DNA from 4 places in the Rhizobium sp. YAF28 genome. Region 1 is predicted to be linked to each of the others. Evidence: predicted binding sites of a transcription regulator. Region 1 holds the regulator's gene; each other region holds the start of a gene.
The links. The regulator PhoB, encoded in region 1, activates phosphate uptake and scavenging genes when phosphate is short. The targets are predictions, from matches to a motif close to TGTCATNNANCTGTCAT.
Positions count from the first base shown of each region.

Region 1 (5,224 bases):
CAAGAAGCTTTGGTCAGAGGGGCTGAGCGCCAGCCAGATCGCTGCGCAGCTTGGCGGAGTGAGTAGAAACGCTGTTATCGGCAAGGTTCACCGGCTCAGTCTTCCCGGCCGCGCCAAGGCCGGCGGCACGGCAACCGCTGCGCGCGCAACGAAGCGCAATACGTCGGCTCCGCGCGCCCCGAACTATGCGTCTCGCATCACCACCCGCACCGTTACCCGCCAGCAGGGCGCAACGATGCTGAAGGAAGAGATCGAGATCGAAACGGTCGAGGAAATGGAATACGTGCCGGCCAAGAATGTGGTCGTGCCGATTTCACGCCGCCTTGGCCTGACGGAACTGACGGAGCGCACCTGCAAGTGGCCGGTCGGCGATCCGCTGAAGGACGACTTCTACTTCTGCGGCTGCGACTCCCCGGATTCCTCGCCCTATTGCAACTATCACCAGCGCCTCGCCTACCAGCCGGTCAGCGAACGCCGCAAGGCTGTCCGGGTCGCCTGACCCGCGATCTTCCAACAGACGCAACGTACCATCACCCCTCCTCGCCTATGCGCGGAGGGGTGATTTTTTTAGCCGGCACAGGAGGACTGGAAAACCGCTCCTGACCACGACTATCTGCCGGAGGCCGATCTCTGCCGGTCGTTCACCATGCCTGACAATGCGAAGTTACGTGGCCAACACCACCGATGTGTTTCAGCCCCAGGCTGGCATGGAACGGTGGTCATGGCGCTGTAACGCGATTTTCTGATGCAGATGCGGTATTCTCGTGGAGTAGCACGGCGCAAACAGTCGGTCAGGGGTGCCAATGGAGATCGATCCAAAGCGGATGACAATGGGGTTCGTCGGGACGGGCACGATTACCGAGGCCGTCGTCACCGGATTGGGCAAGACAGCGTTTCGCGACACACCGATCGTGCTGTCACCGCGCAGCGCAAGCGTCGCCGCCCGCCTTGCGGCGGCAAACCGGAATGTGTCGATCGCTTTGGGGAACCAGGATGTTCTCGACCGATCCGATCTCGTATTTGTGGCGGTGAGGCCGCAAATTGCCGAGGAGGTCATCCGCTCGCTCCGATTTCGGCCGGGCCACCATGTCATCAGCTTCGTCGCGGCCACGCCAATGGATCAACTGCTGGCGTGGATCGATCAGCCAGTTCGCCTGAGCCTGGCAATTCCACTTCCGTTCATCGCAGATCTTCAGGGCGCGACTGCGATCTACCCGCCCGACGAGGTTTCCCACGCCCTCTTTTCGGCGCTCGGAACGGCGATCCAGGTTGAAAACAGACCTGAGTTCGAACTTCTCGCGGTGGCGAGCTGCCTGATGGCCACCTATTTCGGCATCCTGGACGCGACGTCGACCTGGCTGCAGAGCCAAGGGCTTTCGAGAACGGCTGGCGACGCCTACCTCCGTCAATTGTTTTCCGGCCTCGCCCATGCTGCCCGTTCGAAACCTGTCGCGAGTTTTGATGAACTCATCGGCGAGCATTCGACCAAGGGCGGATTGAATGAACAGGTGCTCGAAGACTTTCGCGATTTCGGTGGCGCTGTGGCTCTGCAAAAGGCTCTTGATCGAGTTCTTGCACGCATTCGTCTGTAGAAAGCAAACCCTCTTGAAGTTCGCTTTCGGCGCCTAGTGTCGGCTTCCAGAAGAAGCTGTGCTTCGCCGAGACAGGTCGCTTCAAGCTCGACGGACAGGGCGGGCCTACCCATCGCTGTTTCTTCAGAAGGACACCAGATAAGCAAACGGGCCGCCCGGCAAGCGAGCGACCCGTCTGGACCTCCGATCACTCGGATCAGGCTTCCATGGAATATCCCGCGCCGCGGACGGTGCGGATGACATCCTGCATGTTGGAGAAGTTCAGCGCCTTACGCAGGCGCCCGACATGGACGTCGACGGTACGTTCGTCCACGTAGATATCGTGGCCCCAGACGCCATCCAGAAGCTGCGAGCGGGAGAAGACCCTGCCCGGCGACGACATCAGGAATTCGAGCAGGCGGAATTCGGTCGGGCCGAGGCGCACTTCGCGGCTCTTGCGATGAACGCGATGGGTTTCGCGATCGAGCTCGATATCACCACACTTCAGAACGGTGGAGAGAACCTCCGGACGGGCGCGTCGCAGCATCGCCTTGACGCGGGCAACGAGTTCCGGCGTGGAGAAGGGCTTGACGACATAGTCGTCCGCGCCGGTCGAGAGACCGCGAACGCGTTCGCTCTCTTCGCCGCGTGCCGTCAGCATGATGATCGGCAGGCGCTCGGTCTCCGGCCGCATGCGCAGCCGGCGGCAGAGTTCGATGCCGGAAACGCCCGGCAGCATCCAGTCAAGGATGAGCAGGTCCGGCGTGCGCTCCTGAAGCCGGATTTCGGCCTCGTCGCCACGGAGGATCGTATCCACCTCGAAACCTTCAGCCTCGAGGTTGTAGCGGAGAAGCACACTCAGCGCCTCTTCATCTTCAACAACTGCAACTCTTGGGATCATGCGTGTCAGTCTCCTAATGCATGATCCTTAAACCGGGGGTGATTTAAGCAACGGACCATGCAGAAACTTGGAATTGGCTGCGACCTTTGCGCGCCCCAGCGCAGGGCGCGCACGCAATTGGCAGGTCCGGATTACTCCGTCACCGCACCGACGGTATTGGAGCTGTCGTCCTTCGGACGCTCACCCTCCGGCTGGGCGCCGGTTGCCATGTAATAGATCGTCTCAGCGATGTTGGTCGCATGGTCGCCGATGCGCTCGATGTTCTTGGCGCAGAAGAGAAGATGCGTGCAGCTCGTGATGTTGCGCGGATCTTCCATCATGTAGGTGAGGAGTTCGCGGAACAGCGAGGTGTACATCGCGTCGATCTCGTCGTCGCGCTCGCGGATGGACTTGGCCTTGTCCGCAGAACGCGTCGTATAGACGTCGAGCACTTCCTTGAGCTGGACGAGCGCCAGTTCGGAGAGATGCTCGAGACCGCGGGCGAGCTTGCGCGGAACGCCGGTGCTCTGGACGGCGATGACGCGCTTTGCGGTGTTCTTGCCGAGGTCGCCGACACGCTCGAGGTCGGCGGCGATGCGGATCGAACCCATGATCTCGCGAAGGTCGGAGGCCATCGGCTGGCGACGGGCGATCGTGACGATCGCCTTGTCGTTGATTTCGCGTTCCGCGTGATCAAGGATCACGTCGTCGGAAATGACCTTCTGGGCGAGCGCAGTGTCGCCGTTGACCAGCGCACGGACGGCCTCGCCGACCATCTGTTCGGCAAGACCACCCATCTCGGAAATGCGCCGGGACAGGAATTTCAGATCGTCATCGTAAGCGGAAAAAATATGTGTCGATGCCATGGGGCTTTGTCCTCGAAAATCGGGAAGGCTTCACATCGCCAAAATCAGCCGAACCGGCCCATGATATAGTCCTGGGTGCGCGGATCGTCGGGATTGGTGAACATCTTGTCGGTGTCGTTTTCCTCGACCAGGTTGCCGAGGTGGAACATGGCCGTACGCTGTGATACGCGCGCGGCCTGCTGCATGGAATGCGTCACGATGACGATGGTGTAGTTTTCACGCAGCTCATGGATCAGCTCTTCGACCTTGGCAGTCGCGATCGGGTCGAGCGCCGAGCAGGGCTCGTCCATCAGGATGACTTCCGGGCTGACGGCAACGGCGCGTGCGATGCACAGACGCTGCTGCTGACCGCCGGAAAGGCCGGTGCCGGATTCATGCACGCGATCCTTGACCTCATTCCAGAGGCCGGCGCGCTGCAGGCTCGTCTCGACGATCTGGTCCAGGTCGGCCTTGGATTTGGCGAGGCCGTGGATGCGCGGTCCGTAGGAGACGTTTTCATAGATTGTTTTCGGGAACGGATTCGGCTTCTGGAACACCATGCCGACACGGGCGCGGAGTTCGACGACGTCGATGTCAGGATCGTAGATATCGTCGCTGTCGAGCGTGATCTTGCCGGTGACGCGGCAGCCATCGATCGTGTCGTTCATGCGGTTCAGCGACCGCAGGAAGGTGGACTTGCCGCAGCCCGACGGGCCGATCAGGGCGGTCACGGTGTTTTCGCGGACGTTCAGATTGACATCGAAAAGCGCGCGCTTCTCGCCGTAATAAACGGAGACATCCTGTCCGATCATCTTATACGGGACGTTGCTCATTTTCTGGTCCAGCGCCTTCTCAACTGCAGCTTCCGTCAACATGTTCATGATCTCTACTCCGTTTACCAGCGGCGCTCAAAGCGACGACGCAAGAGGATAGCTCCCATGTTCATGACGATCAGGAACAGGAGCAGGACGATAATGGCACCCGAGGTTCTTTCCACGAATGCGCGCTCGGCTTCGTTGGCCCACATGTAGACCTGAACCGGAAGCGCCGTGGAGGGATCGAGTGGACTGCTCGGCGCCTGGGCGACGAAGGCGACCATGCCGATCAGCAGCAGCGGCGCAGTTTCGCCGAGTGCGTGGGCAAGGCCGATGATCGTGCCGGTCAGGATGCCGGGCATTGCAAGCGGCAGCACGTGGTGAAACACCATCTGCATCTTCGAGGCGCCGAGGCCGAGGGCAGCCGCGCGGATCGACGGCGGCACGGCACGGAGCGCTGCACGCGTGGCGATGATGATCGTCGGCAGCGTCATCAGCGTCAGCACCAGGCCGCCGACCAGCGGTGCCGAACGCGGCAGGCCGGCGAAGTTGATGAAGACCGACAGGCCGAGCAGACCGTAGACGATCGACGGGACGGCGGCGAGGTTGTTGATATTGACCTCGATCAGGTCCGTCAGCTTGTTCTTCGGCGCGAATTCCTCAAGGTAAATCGAGGCAGCGACGCCGATCGGCAGCGAAAGCACGAGAACGATCAGCATCAGGTAGAGCGAGCCGATGAGGGCGACGCCGAGACCTGCGGCTTCCGGACGGCTGGAATTGCCGTTGACGAAGAGGCCGGTGTTGAACGTCTTGTGGAGAGCACCGCTCGCCTTCAGCTCATTCATCCAGGCAACCTGCTTGTCGTTGACCTTACGGTTCTTCTCATCGACCGAAAGATTGATCTGGCCCTTGTTGGCGCTGTCGATATTGGCATCTGCAAGCACTGTAATATTGACGGTCTTGCCAATGATCGACGGGTCGGCAACGACCATGTCGCGCAGCTGAATGGGCGCCCCCTTGGACAGCATGGCGGATGCATCGCGCACGTCAGGACGGCTTGCGGCATTGATGCCGAGCTGCTTGACGATCGCGTCGCGTAGCAGAACCGGATAG
Region 1 is NZ_JBFRCX010000004.1:326,402-331,625, reverse strand. Features, by position in the region: gene AB4Z13_RS11670 (GcrA family cell cycle regulator) at 1-499, shown strand, start outside; gene AB4Z13_RS11665 (pyrroline-5-carboxylate reductase) at 804-1,592, shown strand; gene phoB (phosphate regulon transcriptional regulator PhoB) at 1,789-2,472, opposite strand; gene phoU (phosphate signaling complex protein PhoU) at 2,604-3,317, opposite strand; gene pstB (phosphate ABC transporter ATP-binding protein PstB) at 3,362-4,177, opposite strand; gene pstA (phosphate ABC transporter permease PstA) at 4,192-5,224, opposite strand, start outside.

Region 2 (5,224 bases), on a different contig from region 1:
AAAAATATGGAAACCTCTGATTTGGCCGAGCACACCAATGTGGCGGCAGCTTTATTATCGGCCATGGCCAACCCCAAGCGTTTGCTGATCCTCACCAGCCTGGTAAAGGGAGAAGTGCCTGTCGGCGTTCTCGCCACCCAGGTCGGCCTGAGCCAGTCGGCCCTCTCCCAGCATCTGTCGAAATTGCGCGCTCAGAAGCTGGTCAAGACCCGTCGTGATGCACAGACGATCTACTATTCCAGCAACTCCGAGCCGGTCATGAAGATCCTCGCGACGCTGGAGGATATCTACGTGGCTCAGAACCGGAGCAGGTCTGCAGCCTGATGTCAGCGCTGACATGATGTCAGTCTGAGCAGCGTTCCAGGGAAATGCTTCCGCGGGCGCCGCTTAACGATTTTCAGCACGTAAAACCTTTGGGACCGGCAATTCGCAAGAATTGCCGGTCCCGTCTGTGTCAGAACGACAGGTTAGCTGCCCACCACTCCGTTGCTAGCGCGCGTCAGCACGACGAGCGACGGACGCGCCGGCACACCCGGCTTGAAGTCCGGCCAGCTGGTGCCGGCATCTTCCATTGAGGTCGCATCCTCGTTATCGGCCATACGCAATTCACCCGGATGCTGGACCGAGAGGAAGACACTGGAGCCGTCCGAGGTAAAGGTCGGCGAGCAGGTCTCCGAACCGACAGGCGCGATATAAATGAGCTTCGGCAAAGCGCGGCCCGAACCTTCCGTATCCATCACATAGACGGAATCGGCGATGCCCTCAGGCGGCGGACCGTCGGTAGTGACCCAGAGGCGGCCTGCTGGATCCACGGCAAGGTTATCGGGGTCGGTGAACCAGCCGGCCGAGGTGGTCGCCGGGTGGAACATCGCCTGGTCTTCGGGCTTGGCCGGATCACCGCAGAGCACGAAGACGTCCCACTTGAAGCTCTCAGCGGCGTAATCGGGCTTGTCAGGACCGCCTGGCGTTACAAGCTCCAGCAGATGCCCATGCGGGTTGGGGCCACGTGGATTGGCAACGTTGACCTGTTCCTTCTCGTCGTCCCCCTGGCCCTTCGGCAAGCGATCCTCGTTTTCGGTCATGGCCACATAGAGCTTGCCGGTGCCGGGATGCGGGATGAAGCCCTCCGGCCCGTCCATCGGCGTCGCACCAACAAGGTCGGCGGCAGTGCGGGTGGCGAGAACCACGTCTGCCTGCGTCTTGAAGCCGGCTTCCGCCGTCAGCGGGCCTTCGCCGGCAACGAGCGGGATCCAGCGCATCGTGCCGTCGCTTTCGAACTTGGCGACAGACAGCGTGCCGTGATCGAGCAGATCCTTGTTGGCGGCGCGATCGTTGGGGTTCCACGGATCGCGGGTGACGAAGCGGTAGATATATTCGAAATCGTCGTCATCACCCATGAAGACCACGACGCGGCCGTCAGGCGCGACGCAACATTGCGCGCCTTCATGCGTCATGCGGCCGAGCGACGTGCGCTTGACCGGCTTTGCCGTCGGATCGAAGGGATCGATTTCGACGACCCAGTCGAAACGCATCCATTCGTTCGGCTCTTCCTCGAACTTGAAGCGCGGCTCGACGCGGCTGACGGAATAGATGTCGTTCTCATCCTCGTCCCAGCCCTGGCGCTCGACCAGTTCCTGGTTCGGCAACTTGGTATAGTCGCCGGCAAAAACGTCCATCGCGCCTTCTTCGCCTGAGAGCATCGTGCCCCAGGGTGTGATGCCGCCATTGCAGTTCGAGATCGTGCCGAAGACAACCGTGCCGGTCGGATCGGCCTTGGTCTTGAGCCGGTCGTCGCCGGCAGCCGGGCCGGAAATGCCGATCTCCGTGCTCATGTGGATGCGGCGGTTATACTTGCCGTCCTTAGCCACCTGCCACTGATTGCCATCCTTGCGCACTTCGAAAACGGATATGCCGACAGCAGCCATGACGGCGCGGATCTGATCCTCGGTCATCTTCTCGCGGTAATCGTCCGCGGTCAGGCCCGGGAACATCAGAAAGGGCGTCGCATATTCATGGCTGACGACCATCAGGCCGTGATCGGAGCTCTTTTCGCCCCACGGCAGCGGCAGGAACTGCGTGAAGTCATTGTTGTAGCCAAACTGGCGCTCGGCCGCCTTGCCATTCAGCTTGGCGACATCGAATTCCGGGCTGTCGGTAAAGAGAGCGTCGCCCCAGCGAATGAGGATCTGGCGCTCGTAACCATCAGGCCAATGGTCGGCGGTGTCGCGCACGCGCTTCAGTTCGGGGAAAGTAAGGGTCGACTCGGCAGCTTCTGCCCTCGTTGCTTCGAGCGCCGGCGCAAAAGCAGCCGCACCCATGGCGGCGATAAAGCCCTTGAGAACGGTACGGCGACGAACGCCTTCTTCGAGAATGGTGCCGTAGCTCGGCGCAAATGCACGCCGCGGATTGGGACGCGGTCTGGTTTTCTGGCGGTCCGTCATGACTACCTCCGGTAAAAATGGTTGAATTTCAAGGAAATGAATGAAATGCCCTCGGCCATTGCGGCCATCGATTTTTGTAGCAATGCCGGGCGAAGGATTGATGACGCCCGAAGTGTCCGGCAACGGCAGACAGCGGCGCTTCTTCGGCTTGACGCCTTGCCGGGCGCTGATAATTTGACCGGGCAGTAAAAATAAACGGCGCCAAGCCTTGAACGGGAACGGCCTCCCCAACGGCCAGGAGAACAGCATGTCCAACCGCCTGAATGCAACGCCAAACGACCTTCGCGCCTTTTGGATGCCCTTTACCGCAAACCGTCAGTTCAAGAAGGAACCGCGCCTCTTCGTGAGCGCCAAGGATATGTACTACCAGACCCATGACGGGCGTCAGGTTCTGGACGGTACGGCTGGCCTCTGGTGCGTGAATGCCGGACATTGCCGTCCGAAGATCACCGAGGCGATCAGCGAACAGGCCGGCGAACTCGATTACGCCCCGGCCTTTCAGCTCGGCCATCCCAAGGCTTTCGAGCTCGCCAACCGCCTGGTCGACATCGCGCCGGAAGGATTGGACCACGTCCTCTTCACCAATTCCGGCTCTGAATCGGTGGAAACGGCGCTCAAGGTGGCGCTCGCCTATCACCGCGTGAAGGGCAACGGCTCACGCTTCCGCCTGATCGGCCGTGAGCGTGGCTATCACGGCGTCAACTTCGGCGGCATCTCGGTCGGCGGCATCGTCACCAATCGCAAGATGTTCGGCACCCTGCTGACCGGCGTCGACCACATGCCGCACACCCACCTGCCCGGCAAGAACAACTTCACCCGCGGAGAACCCGAGCATGGCGGCGATATCGCCACCGAACTCGAGCGCATCGTCACTCTGCACGATGCATCCACGGTCGCCGCCGTGATCGTCGAACCGGTTGCGGGTTCGACCGGCGTTCTCATTCCGCCGAAGGGCTATCTGCAGAAGCTGCGCGAGATCTGCACCAAGCATGGCATCCTGCTGATCTTCGATGAAGTCATCACCGGCTTCGGCCGTCTGGGCGCTCCCTTCGCTGCTCAGTACTACGATGTGAAGCCCGATATCATCACCACCGCCAAGGGCCTGACCAACGGCGTCATCCCGATGGGCGCTGTCTTCGTGACCTCGGAAATCCATGATGCCTTCATGAATGGCCCCGAGCACATGATCGAGTTCTTCCACGGCTATACCTATTCTGGTAACCCGATCGCCTCGGCCGCAGCTCTTGCAACGCTCGACACCTACAAGGAAGAAGGCCTGCTGACCCGCGCAGCCGAACTCTCCGACTACTGGGCCGATGCGCTGCATTCGCTGAAGGATTGCCCCAATGTCATCGACATCAGAAACACCGGCCTTATCGGCGCCATCGAACTCGACCCGATCGCCGGTGAGCCGACCAAGCGGGCCTTCACGGCCTTCCTCAAGGCTTACGAAAGCGGCCTGCTGATCCGCACGACAGGCGACATCATCGCTCTCTCACCGCCGCTGATCATCGAGAAGAAGCACATCGACGAACTCTTCGGCAAGCTGCGTACGATCCTGCAGAACAACATCTGAGCTCGATAGTCCCGATTGAATTCAAGGGCGAGGCTTCGGCCTCGCCCTTTCTTTTGATATCGGCGACCTCGATCGCGTTATCGGTCTCCAGCCTCAGGGATTTCCTCCAGACAGGGCAAATCAACCCAATGGAGATCCGATGCCAAGACTCGCCTTTGTCCTCCCTCTGCTCCTGCTGCTGGTATCAGCAGCACATGCCGGAACCGGGTTCCGCCAAACCACCCTGCCCGGCAAAAACGCCGATCGCTCAATGCATGTCAGCATCTGGTATCCGACCGCGTCTGACGCCACACCCGTCCTTCTCGGCGAAACACCGGCCTTCGTCGGCCAACCTGTCATCAAGGACGCCGAACCCGTGGCCGGCCCGCATCCGCTGGTCGTCCTCTCCCATGGTTATGGCGGCAGCTGGCGCAACCTCGCCTGGCTTGCGGCCGACCTCGTTGACGCGGGCTATGTCGTCGCCGCACCCGATCATCCCGGCACGACCACACTCGACATGCGAAAGCCCGATGCCGTTAAACTGTGGAAGCGCCCTGGCGACCTCAGCCGCGTGATCGATGCGCTGCTCGACAATCCCGATCTGACGGGCGGCGTGGCATCCGATCGGATTGCCGCCATCGGCCATTCGCTCGGCGGCTGGACGGTCGTCGAACTGGCGGGCGGCCGCTTCGACGCGGCCAAGGTGACGAAGAATTGCATGGCTGAATTCAGCGCGATCTATTGCAAGATATTCGAGGCGCTCGGCATCGGACGCGATGCGGCTTCCAACGCGGCGATGGCCGCCGATCTCGGTGATGCAAGAATTCGTGCCGCGGTGACGCTCGACCTCGGACCTGGCCGCGGGCTGACACCGGAGAGCCTTGCGGCAATCCATATCCCTCTCATGGTGCTGGGTGCTGCGGCGGATGTCGATGCGGAGACGGCAACCGAGGCGGACATAGCCGCCACCAACAAGGATTCCGGCTACCTTGCCCGCTATCTACCGCCAGCGACCACCACCTACAGCCTTATCCCCGGATCGCTGCATTTCAGCTTCATGCAGTCCTGCAAACCTGACGCCGCCGAACTGATCGAGAAGGAAGCGCCAGGGGAGAGCATCGTCTGCGGGGATGGTGTTGGCGCGGATCGCGGAACGATTCACCAGCAGGTTTCCAGCATGGTCACGGATTTCCTGGGAAAGGCGCTCGCTGATCAATAGAGCAGCTTC
Region 2 is NZ_JBFRCX010000011.1:159,042-164,265, forward strand. Features, by position in the region: gene AB4Z13_RS24560 (ArsR/SmtB family transcription factor) at 7-324, shown strand; gene AB4Z13_RS24565 (PhoX family protein) at 468-2,441, opposite strand; gene AB4Z13_RS24570 (aspartate aminotransferase family protein) at 2,689-4,017, shown strand; gene AB4Z13_RS24575 (alpha/beta hydrolase family protein) at 4,157-5,215, shown strand.
Region 2: AB4Z13_RS24565 (PhoX family protein) is a predicted target of PhoB. The motif match lies at 2,531-2,547, and genes of this name have one in related genera.

Region 3 (5,224 bases), on a different contig from region 1:
GCAAACATGATCTCCTTCGATATCGACAGCGTCGAACCGGAAGTCGGCGCTCCCGCCGCCGAGCGCATCATTTCCGGCAATCCGCAATTCCGCACCTGGAACCTGGAGGAGGCCGAGGGCGGCCTATATTCCGGCATCTGGGAGGCAACGCCTGGCAAGTGGCGGATCGTCTATGAGGAGTGGGAATATTTCAGCCTGCTCTCCGGCCATTCGATCGTGACCGAGGATGGCGGTGAGCCGGTTCATCTGAAGGCGGGCGACCGGATAATCCTCAGGCCAGGCTTTAAAGGAACCTGGGAAGTCGTTGAAACGACTCGCAAGGATTATGTGATCAAGGTCTAAAAAGCTGCCCGGATGGATGGCTTTTGATCATTCTCGTTAATAGTGTCTACATCATCAAATGATAGATCTTATCTGCAGCGCATTGCGGACATGATGTCTCCTGCCGTCACCATAGACATGGCCTTGCAATTCATCTTTTCGGGATTGGCATGTCGTCGAATCTTGCAGGTAGGCACGTTCGAACCCAAACGTCTTCCATCATTGCGACAACCATCTTCTTCCTCGTCGTCGCTCTCGTGCTGACGGGCCTCATGGCCCATGTCGTCGCCACGATGAACCGGTCTGCAAACAAGATCGATGATGCCAGGGCCACGCGCGCTGCCCGTGCAGCGATCTCGGCCTTTGCCAATCGTTTGAGCGCGACAACCACGGACAACGCCGTATGGGATGATGCCTATAAAGCGATCTCATCTCCTGACGCCACGGATTGGGCCTATGAGAACTGGGGCAAGACCACAGCGGATTATCCGCTCTATGACGGCGCGGTCGTGATCGGCCCCGACCGCTCTTCGGTCATCTCCGCATATGCCAAAGGCAAGCCCTTCCAGCCTAGTGCTTCTTTCGGCGAAGCTTTTTACCAGCAGATCGACAAAGCTGCTGAATCCGGACAGGCGCCGGTGGTCAATTTCATCCGAACCGAAACGGGCATCGCGCTGATCGTGTCACAGGCAATCCAGCCTTTCACCGCAGAAGGCGAGCTTCCGAAGCTGAGTGTGCTGAGCCTCTACAAGGATCTCACGTCGGAGGTTCTCGACACTTTTTCGGACGAGCATGAACTCGAAGGGCTGCGCCTCGCCGCCGCGCCCGAGTCGGGCCTGCTGAACACACCGATCACGGACATAGGAGGTGGCGTCATAGGCCATCTTGTCTGGCCCAGCAAAGCGCCCGGAACCGCCGTGTTTCACGAAGTCTATCCTTACGTCGCGGCTGCTGTCATCATCCTTGCGATGTTTCTGGGTGGTGTTCTGCTGGTGGGTGCAGCAGAGGCGCGCCGCCTGCGCCAATTGGCGCAAGCGGCGATTTTCGAAGCGAACCACGATAGCCTGAGCGGCCTGTTGAACAGGCACGGGCTTCTCGCACTGCTGGAAGAGCTGGAAGATACCGATGTTGCGCCACCCCGGCTCTATCTGGTCGATCTCGATGGATTCAAGGCTGTCAACGACGCCTGGGGGCATGCGGTAGGGGATGACCTGATCCGGATCGTCTCGAACGCCCTGATCGCCTGTCACCCTGAAGTCGTTGCGGCCGCCCGGCTGGGAGGCGACGAGTTTGCGCTGGTGCAGATTGGAACCGCCGCGCGTGGGGAGATAGAAGAGACTATTCTGGCGCTGTTCACCGAGCCCTTCAAAATCGAAGGGCGAACGATCGAAGTTGGCGCAAGCATCGGAGCTGCCGCACGTGACGGAGACGTACCGCCTTTGGAGCTTCTCCGCAGGGCGGATATGGCGCTCTATCGTGCCAAGGCAAACGGCAGAGGCCGGGCGATCGAATACGACCCGGAGCTGGATCTGGAACGCCAGAGGGTCGCCGAAATGGAAGCTTTGTTGAAGAGCGCCATTAGCAATGGTGCGATCGAAGCCTTTTTCCAGCCTCTCGTCTCTGCTGCGACAGGTGCTGTTACTGGTCTTGAAGCGCTAGCGCGTTGGCGAGTTCCAACAGGGAACATAAGCCCTGAGATTTTCATCCCGCTCGCCGAAAGGTGCGGCCTCATCGATGCGCTCGGCGCTCATATGCTGAAAACATCGATCGGGCATGCCAAGAACTGGCCTGGCCTGTCATTGTCGGTGAACGTTTCGCCGGTCCAACTCTGCAATCCGGAATTCGCCGCCGAAGTGATCTCGCTTCTGCAGGAGCTCGATTTCGATCCGAAGCGTTTGACATTGGAGATCACGGAAGGCGTCCTGATGACAAATCCGGAACAGGCCCGCAGGTCGATAGATCACCTCAAACAGGTCGGTATAAAATTCGCGCTTGATGACTTTGGCTGCGGCTATGCAAGCATCGGCGCATTGCGGCAGTTCGGGTTTGATCGCATGAAGATCGACCGTTCGCTCGTATCCGCTCTCGACCAAGCCTCGAATGGCGCCGATGTTCTGAGAGCCACCATCTCCCTGGCGACCGCTCTGCAGATTCCCGTGACAGCTGAAGGTATCGAGAATACGCGCCAGGCGGCGATCCTGCGTGAGGCCGGCTGCGACCAGCTGCAGGGCTATCTGATCGGAAAACCTATGTCGGCACTCGAGATATCCAGCAAGCTTCAAGAGCTTGCCGCATAGATTGCGGCAGCACACTCGGGTGGTCGTCCGGTCCTCGGAGCATTTTGGCGTCTGAAAACGACATTTTCACGCATTGCTGCGGCAATCGACCGCAGCCCTGCGGCAATAGGGCCGCACCTCATTTACGAAGGCTTTGTCAGCGCGCGATTCACTAGGAAAGTCAGTGACTTCAGCGACTTATGCACAGCGTTGCATTTCATGTCACCCGTCACAAACTGTCATCAAACTGTAATAATAGACGCCTAGCCGCCTTCCCGTGACGAGGAAATTCAGCGCCCCTGACAGTGGACACCCCCTCCATGGCGCCGAGCCTCGTCGTCCTTTCGTTCCATCAGGGAAGAGTCGCAAATGCTCACCAAGAAACTTCTTTCGGCCTGCCTCGGCGCCGGCCTGGTTGCCGCTCTGGCAGTCTCGGCCTCCGCTGCCGATATTACCGGCGCTGGTTCGACCTTCGTCTATCCGGTTCTTTCGAAGTGGTCGGCAGACTACAACAAGGAAACCGGCGACAAGCTGAACTACCAGTCGATCGGTTCGGGCGGCGGTATCGCCCAGATCAAGGCTGCAACGGTTGACTTCGGCGCTTCCGACGCCCCGCTCAAGCCGGAAGATCTGACGGCTGGCGGCTTTGGCCAGTTCCCGCTCGTTGTCGGCGGCATCGTTCCCGTCATCAACGTCAAGGGCATCAAATCAGGCGAACTGAAGCTCTCCGGCAAGGTCCTCGCTGACATTTACCTCGGCAACGTCACCAAGTGGAACGACAAGGCCATCGCCGATCTGAACCCGGGCCTGAAGCTGCCCGACAGCCAGATCGCAGTTGTTCACCGTTCGGACGGCTCGGGCACCTCCTTCAACTGGACCAACTTCTTCTCCAAGGTAAACCCGGACTGGAAGTCGAAGGTTGGTGAAGGCACTGCCGTTAACTGGCCGGTCGGCATCGGCGGCAAGGGCAACGAAGGCGTTGCTGCTTACGTTACCCGCGTCAAGGACTCGATCGGTTACGTCGAATACGCCTACGCCCTGCAGAACAAGCTGCCCTACGTTCTCATCCAGAACGCTGCCGGCCAGTATCCGAAGCCGAACGCTGAAAGCTTCTCGGCTGCCGCTGCAAGCGCAGAATGGGGCAAGGCTCAGGACTTCTACCTGATCATGACCAACGCTCCGGGCGAAAAGGCCTGGCCGATCACGGCAACCACCTGGGCCATCATGTACAAGGAGCCGAAGGACGCTGAACGCTCCAAGGCTGCTTTCTCCTTCTTCAAGTGGGCTCTCGAAAAGGGCCAGAAGGAAGCTTCCTCGCTCGATTACGTTCCGCTTCCGGACACGCTCGTGAAGCAGATCGAAGATTACTGGACGGCCTCTTTCAAGAGCTGATCCTGACGAAACTGCGGTCGGGGCGGAAAGCCAAGCTTTCTGCCCCGAATGCCTTTGACACCCCCTCAAAGCAGCAGAGCGTACGGATATGAGCGAAGCATTGGCATCGCTGCCCGCCGACACCGCGGGCGTGAAGCGCCGCGACGGCGCCGCAGGCGATCGGATTTTTTATTGGATAGTTTTGGGCTGCGGCCTGTTTGTTCTCGCCGCTCTGCTGGCAGCGGCGATCTCCATGGCCATGGGCGGGCTTCTTGCCTTCCGCACCTTCGGCTTCGGCTTCCTGACCGGCACCGAATGGGATCCGGTTGCTCAGCAATTCGCAGGTCTCGTGCCGATCTACGGCACGCTGGTCACCTCGGCACTCGCCATGATCATCGGCGTTCCCGTTAGCCTCGGCATCGCGGTTTTCATTACCGAAGTTGCGCCGCGCTCCATCCGCGGACCGATCGGCGGTGCCATCGAGCTTCTCGCCGGCATCCCCTCGATCATTTACGGCATGTGGGGTCTTTTCACCTTTGCTCCGTTCATGTCGGATTACATCCAGCCGGTGCTCATCGACTGGCTGGGTCCGATCCCGCTGATCGGTGCGCTGTTTTCGGGTGCCCCGCTCGGCATCGGCATGCTGACCTCAGGCATCGTGCTGGCGATCATGATCATCCCCTTCATCTCGTCGGTCATGCGTGACGTCTTCCTAGTCGTCCCCGCGCAGCTGAAGGAATCGGCCTATGCGCTTGGTTCGACAAAGTGGGAAGTGGTGCGCGACATCGTCATTCCGCACACCCGCACTGCCGTTGTCGGTGGCATCTTCCTTGGTCTCGGCCGCGCGCTCGGCGAGACCATGGCGGTCACCTTCGTCCTCGGCAACACCCATAACATTGCCGTGTCGCTGATGGAGCCCGGCACCTCGATTGCCGCGACGCTCGCCAATGAGTTTGCCGAGGCTTCGGACGACCTCTACCGGTCGTCGCTGGCAGCACTTGGCCTCATCCTCTTCGTTGTCACCTTCATCGTTCTGGCGGCCGCCAAACTCATGCTGGTGCGTATGGCAAAGCAGAGGGGGGAATAATCATGGCTACCTATTCGGGCTCCCTCTACCGCCGCCGCCAGATCGGCAGCGCAATCGCGCTGACGCTCTGCGGCATCGCCACCGTACTCGGCCTGGTCTTTCTGGTGTGGATACTCTGGACGACGCTGGTCCACGGTCTGTCTGCGCTGAGCCCCAGCCTTCTCACGGA
Region 3 is NZ_JBFRCX010000002.1:588,835-594,058, forward strand. Features, by position in the region: gene AB4Z13_RS07255 (cupin domain-containing protein) at 1-342, shown strand, start outside; gene AB4Z13_RS07260 (bifunctional diguanylate cyclase/phosphodiesterase) at 492-2,618, shown strand; gene pstS (phosphate ABC transporter substrate-binding protein PstS) at 2,967-3,989, shown strand; gene pstC (phosphate ABC transporter permease subunit PstC) at 4,078-5,055, shown strand; gene pstA (phosphate ABC transporter permease PstA) at 5,058-5,224, shown strand, end outside.
Region 3: pstS (phosphate ABC transporter substrate-binding protein PstS) is a predicted target of PhoB. The motif match lies at 2,835-2,851, and genes of this name have one in related genera.

Region 4 (5,224 bases), on a different contig from region 1:
CCGAATAGAGGCGGCGGTAGAGCAGCCGTTCCAACACAATGCCGGCAAGCGCCGTGACGATGAAGGCGGCGGGCAGGCACCAGTAGAAAGAGGTGCCGTAGCTATTCATCATAATGACGGTGACGTAACCGCCTGCCATCGCAAAGGCTCCATGCGCCAGATTGACGAAATTCATCAGACCCAGCGTGACCGACAATCCGCAGGCGAGAACAAAGAGAAGCATGCCATAGGCGATGCCGTCGAACAGGATTGTCAGCATGAGACCTCACTGCATCCAGGCGGCGGAATTGCTTCCGCCGCCTGTTTCCTGGGCTTACTTGGCAGCCGTATTCGGATCGTGGATCTTTGGATAAGTCGCGAACTCGACATTGTAGAGCTCGCCGTTCTTCTCCTTGACCTCGCGCATGTAGATGTCCTGCACGATGTCGCGGGTATCAGGATCGATGGCGATAGGCCCGCGCGGGCTGACGAATTCCATGCCCTTCATGGCGTCGACAAGCTTCGTGCCATCAGTATCGCCGCCAGTCTTTTCGAGCGCTGCATAGGCGACATGCATCGCGTCATAACCGCCGACCGACATGAAGTTCGGGCGCATGTTCTTGTTGGCCTTGCGAACTTCTGCAACGAAGGCCTTGTTTTCCGGGCTGTCGTGGTCGGTCGAATAGAAGTGGCCGGTGATGACGCCCTTGGCGGCCGGTCCCATGCCGTTCAGGAGATCGTCATCGGTGACGTCGCCAGTGGCGATCAGCTTGATGCCGGCATCTGCAAGGCCTCGATCGATGAACTGCTTCATGAAGATCGCGCCGACACCCGAAGGCACGAAGACGAAGAGGGCATCCGGCTTGGCATCACGTACACGCTGAAGGAAGGGTGCAAAATCGGGGTTCTGCAGGGGAACGCGGAGTGCTTCGACAACCGTGCCCCCTTCCTTCTTGAACTGGTCGGTAAAGCCCTTTTCGATGTCGATGCCCGGACCGTAATCGGTCACCAGCGTGACGACCCGCTTCAGATTGTTCTGGACGGCCCACGTGGCGACCGGAACGGCGGATTGCGGACCGCCCATCGAGGTGCGCACGAAATAGGGCGACTGCTTCATGATGGCCGAGGTCGTGGCCGAGGTGATGATCGCCGGAACCTTCGCTTGGTTGAGAACCGGGGCGACACCCATGGCAAGCGGCGTCAGGCCGAAACCGACCAGCATCTTGACGCCATCATTGACGACGAGTTCCTGGGCGATGCGGCGGGTCTGGTCGGCAGTGCCGGCATCATCACGCAGGACGAGCTCGACCTTCTTGCCTGCAACCGTATCGCCGTTGATTGCCATGTATGCGCGAGCGCCGGCCTCGACCTGGCGTCCGGTTGAGGCGAAAGGGCCGGTCATCGGCAGGATCACGCCGATCTTCACCGTTTCCTGTGCAAATGCAGGCGCTCCGGCGAGTGTGGCGAGCGCAGCGCCAGCTACGAATAGTCTTCTTGAAAACGAAACCATGTATACTCCTCCCAATGTTGTGCACCATATCTCTCTCCCGGAGACATGCCCGCGACCTGAGCGTTTTCCCTCGCTCCTCCGAAGAAAACGCCGCCATCGCGAAAATTGCTCAGCAAGTCCAATGTATACATAAAACTTGACATGGCACAAGCCGCGGCCATCTGTAGAACCAGTCGATTGCGACCGCCGGGACGACCATGAAAGGCGGGGCAAGCCGGTGTTTCGGCCTTATAATTTTGCGTTTTGCCAAAGCAAATTTTCGATCGTCGCAACTCTGTCATATAGCTATGGCGAGAACGTGCTTTATCGAGCGAATTGAACAGGGAGCGTGCCATGATCGAAAACACTGAGCTCGACCGTATCAAGAACGAGATTGCAGACAGCTTCGATGAAGAGCTGGAAATGCAGATGGAGGAGGACCGGCTCGACGAGCTGGTCGCCGAGGGCATGTCCGGCCCGGCCGAACAGACGCTCGAACGCAAGCTCTATTTCCGAGAGCTTTTCCGCCTGCAGCATGAACTTGTCCGCCTTCAGGACTGGGTCCACTACAAGAAGCTCAAGGTCGTCGTGCTCTTCGAAGGCCGCGATTCCGCCGGCAAAGGCGGCGCGATCAAGCGCGTGACCCAGCGCCTCAACCCGCGCGTATGCCGCGTCGTGGCACTTCCGGCGCCGACCGAGCGCGAGCGGAACCAGTGGTATTTTCAGCGCTATACTCCGCATCTGCCGTCGGCAGGCGAAATGGTGCTCTTCGACCGCAGCTGGTACAACCGCGCCGGCGTCGAGCGTGTCATGGGCTTCTGCAGCAAGGACGAGCTGGAAGAGTTCTTCCGCTCGGTGCCTGAGTTCGAGCGCATGCTGGTGCGCTCCGGCATCATCCTCATCAAGTACTGGTTCTCGATCACCGACGAGGAGCAGGAATTCCGCTTCAACATGCGTATCCACGATCCGCTGAAGCAGTGGAAGCTTTCGCCGATGGATCTGCAGAGCCGTGTCCACTGGGAAGAATACACCAAGGCCAAGGAAGAGATGCTGGATCGCACGCATATCGACGAAGCACCGTGGTGGGTCGTCCAGGCCGTGGACAAGAAGCGGGCGCGCCTAAACTGCATCGCGCATCTGCTGAGCCAGATTCCTTACGAGGATGTGCCGAAGGAAGAGATCGTACTTCCCGAGCGCGTGCGTCACGAAGACTATCAGCGTATCCCGGTTCCGCCGGAACTCTACGTTCCCGAAGTTTACTGATTTCTTGGAGCCGCTGCCGGTTCTGCCGGCAGCGGTTTCTCAATGCGCCGATTGCTGCTTGGCGCGGGCGACGATCTGCGTCGGATTGACGAATTGCAGCGCGATGATGAGCCAGAAAAGCGTCGTCACCATATAGATCACCGCCATCGCATCGATTGATTGGCTGGCTCGTACGCCGGATGCAAAGACCGCGTAATAAAGAGAGACGACGAGCGTCTGGGTCTGCGGTCCGGCGATGAGGAAGGTCAGCTCGAACATGGCAAGCGTGCGCACTAGAACGAGCAGCAACGCGGCCAGCATGCCGGGCAGCAGGAGCGGCAGCAGAATACGGATGAAGAGGCTGGTCGTACCGGCGCCGAAGACGCGGGCGGCTGCCTCGATGCGCGGATCGATCTGCTCGATGAAAGGGATCATGACGAGCACGACGAAGGGGAAGGATGGCACGAGGTTGATCAGCACCACGCCCCAGAAGGTGCCGCCGAGCCCGAGCTGGTAGAGCACGGTTGCCAGCGGAATGCCATAGGTCAGCGGTGGGATCAGCAGCGGCAGCAGGAACAAGAGGATGATGGCGCGCTTGCCCGGAAAGTCGCGCCGTGCCAGCGCATAGGCTGTCAATACACCCAGAATGCCCGAGATGATGACGACGACAAACGCCATCTCGAAGGTGACGATGACGACGCTGGAAAGCTGGAACTCGCTCCAGGCGCTGAAATACCAGCGGTCCGTCCAGCCGCGTGGCAGCCATGTGCCGAGCCAGCGTGTGGCGAAAGAGTTGACGATCACGGCCGCGATGACCGCAAGCAGGTTGAGGACAAAGAGGGTCGCGAGCGCCCAGACGGCGATGCGCCAGATCTTAGAGGTAAGGCCTTGGTCACGGATCATGGCTCAGCCTTTCGTGCCGCCGGCCGGGCCGCGGTAGAAGAACGAACGCGCGCCGAGGATGGCGACAACAACAATGAGCTCGACGCCACCCATGATCAGGGCGATCGCCGTGCCGTAGGAATGGTCATATTGCTCGAAGGCGGCCTGATAGGCTGCAATCGAGATAACGCGTGTCGGGCCGGCCGGCGCGCCGAGCAGGACGGCCGATGGGAAAACGGCGAAAGCCTGCACGAAGGAAAGGCAGAAGGTCACGGCAAGGCCAGGCACCAGCAGCGGCAGGAAGACGCGCGCAAAGCGCTGGCGCGCATTGGCGCCGAGCGTAGCAGCAGCCTGCTCGATCGCCGGGTCGATACCGGTGATATAGGACAGCGTCAGCAGGAAGGCGAAAGGGAAGCCGGTAATCAGCAGCGAGGTGAAGACGCCCCAGTAGTTGTTGGTGAGCTTGACCGGCGAATCCAGGATGCCGAACAGGATGAGCGTCTCGTTGAACCAGCCGCGCGGGCCGAGAAATGTCAGCAGACCATCGGCGACGAAGACGGTGCCGAGCGTGATCGGCAGCACGAGGATCGTCGTCAGCAGGCGCTGCCGGCGCATCAGCCGGACGCGAAAGGCAACGGGGACTGCGAAGGCCAGGTTCACGATGGTGACAGGCAAGGCCAGCCACATGGTGTTGGCGATCGTGCCGTACTGGAACTGGTCCGAGAAGAACTTCGCGTAATTTTCGTACCAGATACCGCCATCCTTCGGCATCAGCGAATCCGCGACACCGTAGACGAAGGGATAGATGAAGAGCGCGATCATGAAGAAGAGGCCCGGCAGAACGAGCAGCGTCGTGCCGTCGAGGCCCTGTGCGGCGAGCCGGGTTTTCAGTGAGGGGCCGCCGTTCATGCAGGTGAGCCTTTGAAGACCAGAGAGCGGCCTGCAACCGGCTGCAGGGTGGTGGCAGAGCCACGCGGCAAGGCATCGTCGGAGCGGAAATAGAGCTCCGATCCGTCGGCCGAGCGGGCCATGCCGAAGAAGGCGCGGCCGCGATATTCGGTGCTCGCGACGATGACGGGAATGCCGTCGGTGGTGGCAACGAGATCTTCCGGGCGCACTGAGAGTACAGCGGCATCGCCGACTTTCAACGTGTCGCGCATGGTGCCGGTCAGCCGTGCGCCGGCGGCTTCGATTTCCGCCTCAGTGCCGGACACAGAGACGACGCGACCGGGAATGCGGGTACGGAAGCCCATGAAATCGGCAACATTGAGATTGACCGGTCGCTGGTAGAGATCCTGCGGCGTGCCGATCTGCTGAATATGGCCCTGGCTCATGACGACGATACGGTCGGCAAGCGAAAGTGCCTCATCCTGGTCGTGGGTGACATAGATGGTGGTCGAGCCGATCTGATCGTGGATGCCGCGAATTTCGGCGCGCATTTCCAAACGCAGCTTGGCGTCGAGGTTGGAGAGTGGCTCATCCATCAGGACGATCGGCGGGCGAATGACGATAGCGCGGGCGATCGCGACGCGCTGCTGCTGGCCGCCGGAGAGCTGGCCGGGTAGCTTGTCGGCCTGGCTTTCGAGGCGCACCAGCGCCAGTGCATCGATGACGCGCTTGTCGGCCTCGGCG
Region 4 is NZ_JBFRCX010000010.1:215,493-220,716, reverse strand. Features, by position in the region: gene AB4Z13_RS23340 (branched-chain amino acid ABC transporter permease) at 1-259, opposite strand, end outside; gene AB4Z13_RS23335 (ABC transporter substrate-binding protein) at 314-1,489, opposite strand; gene ppk2 (polyphosphate kinase 2) at 1,823-2,731, shown strand; gene AB4Z13_RS23325 (ABC transporter permease) at 2,771-3,613, opposite strand; gene AB4Z13_RS23320 (ABC transporter permease) at 3,617-4,501, opposite strand; gene AB4Z13_RS23315 (ABC transporter ATP-binding protein) at 4,498-5,224, opposite strand, start outside.
Region 4: ppk2 (polyphosphate kinase 2) is a predicted target of PhoB. The motif match lies at 1,754-1,770, and genes of this name have one in related genera.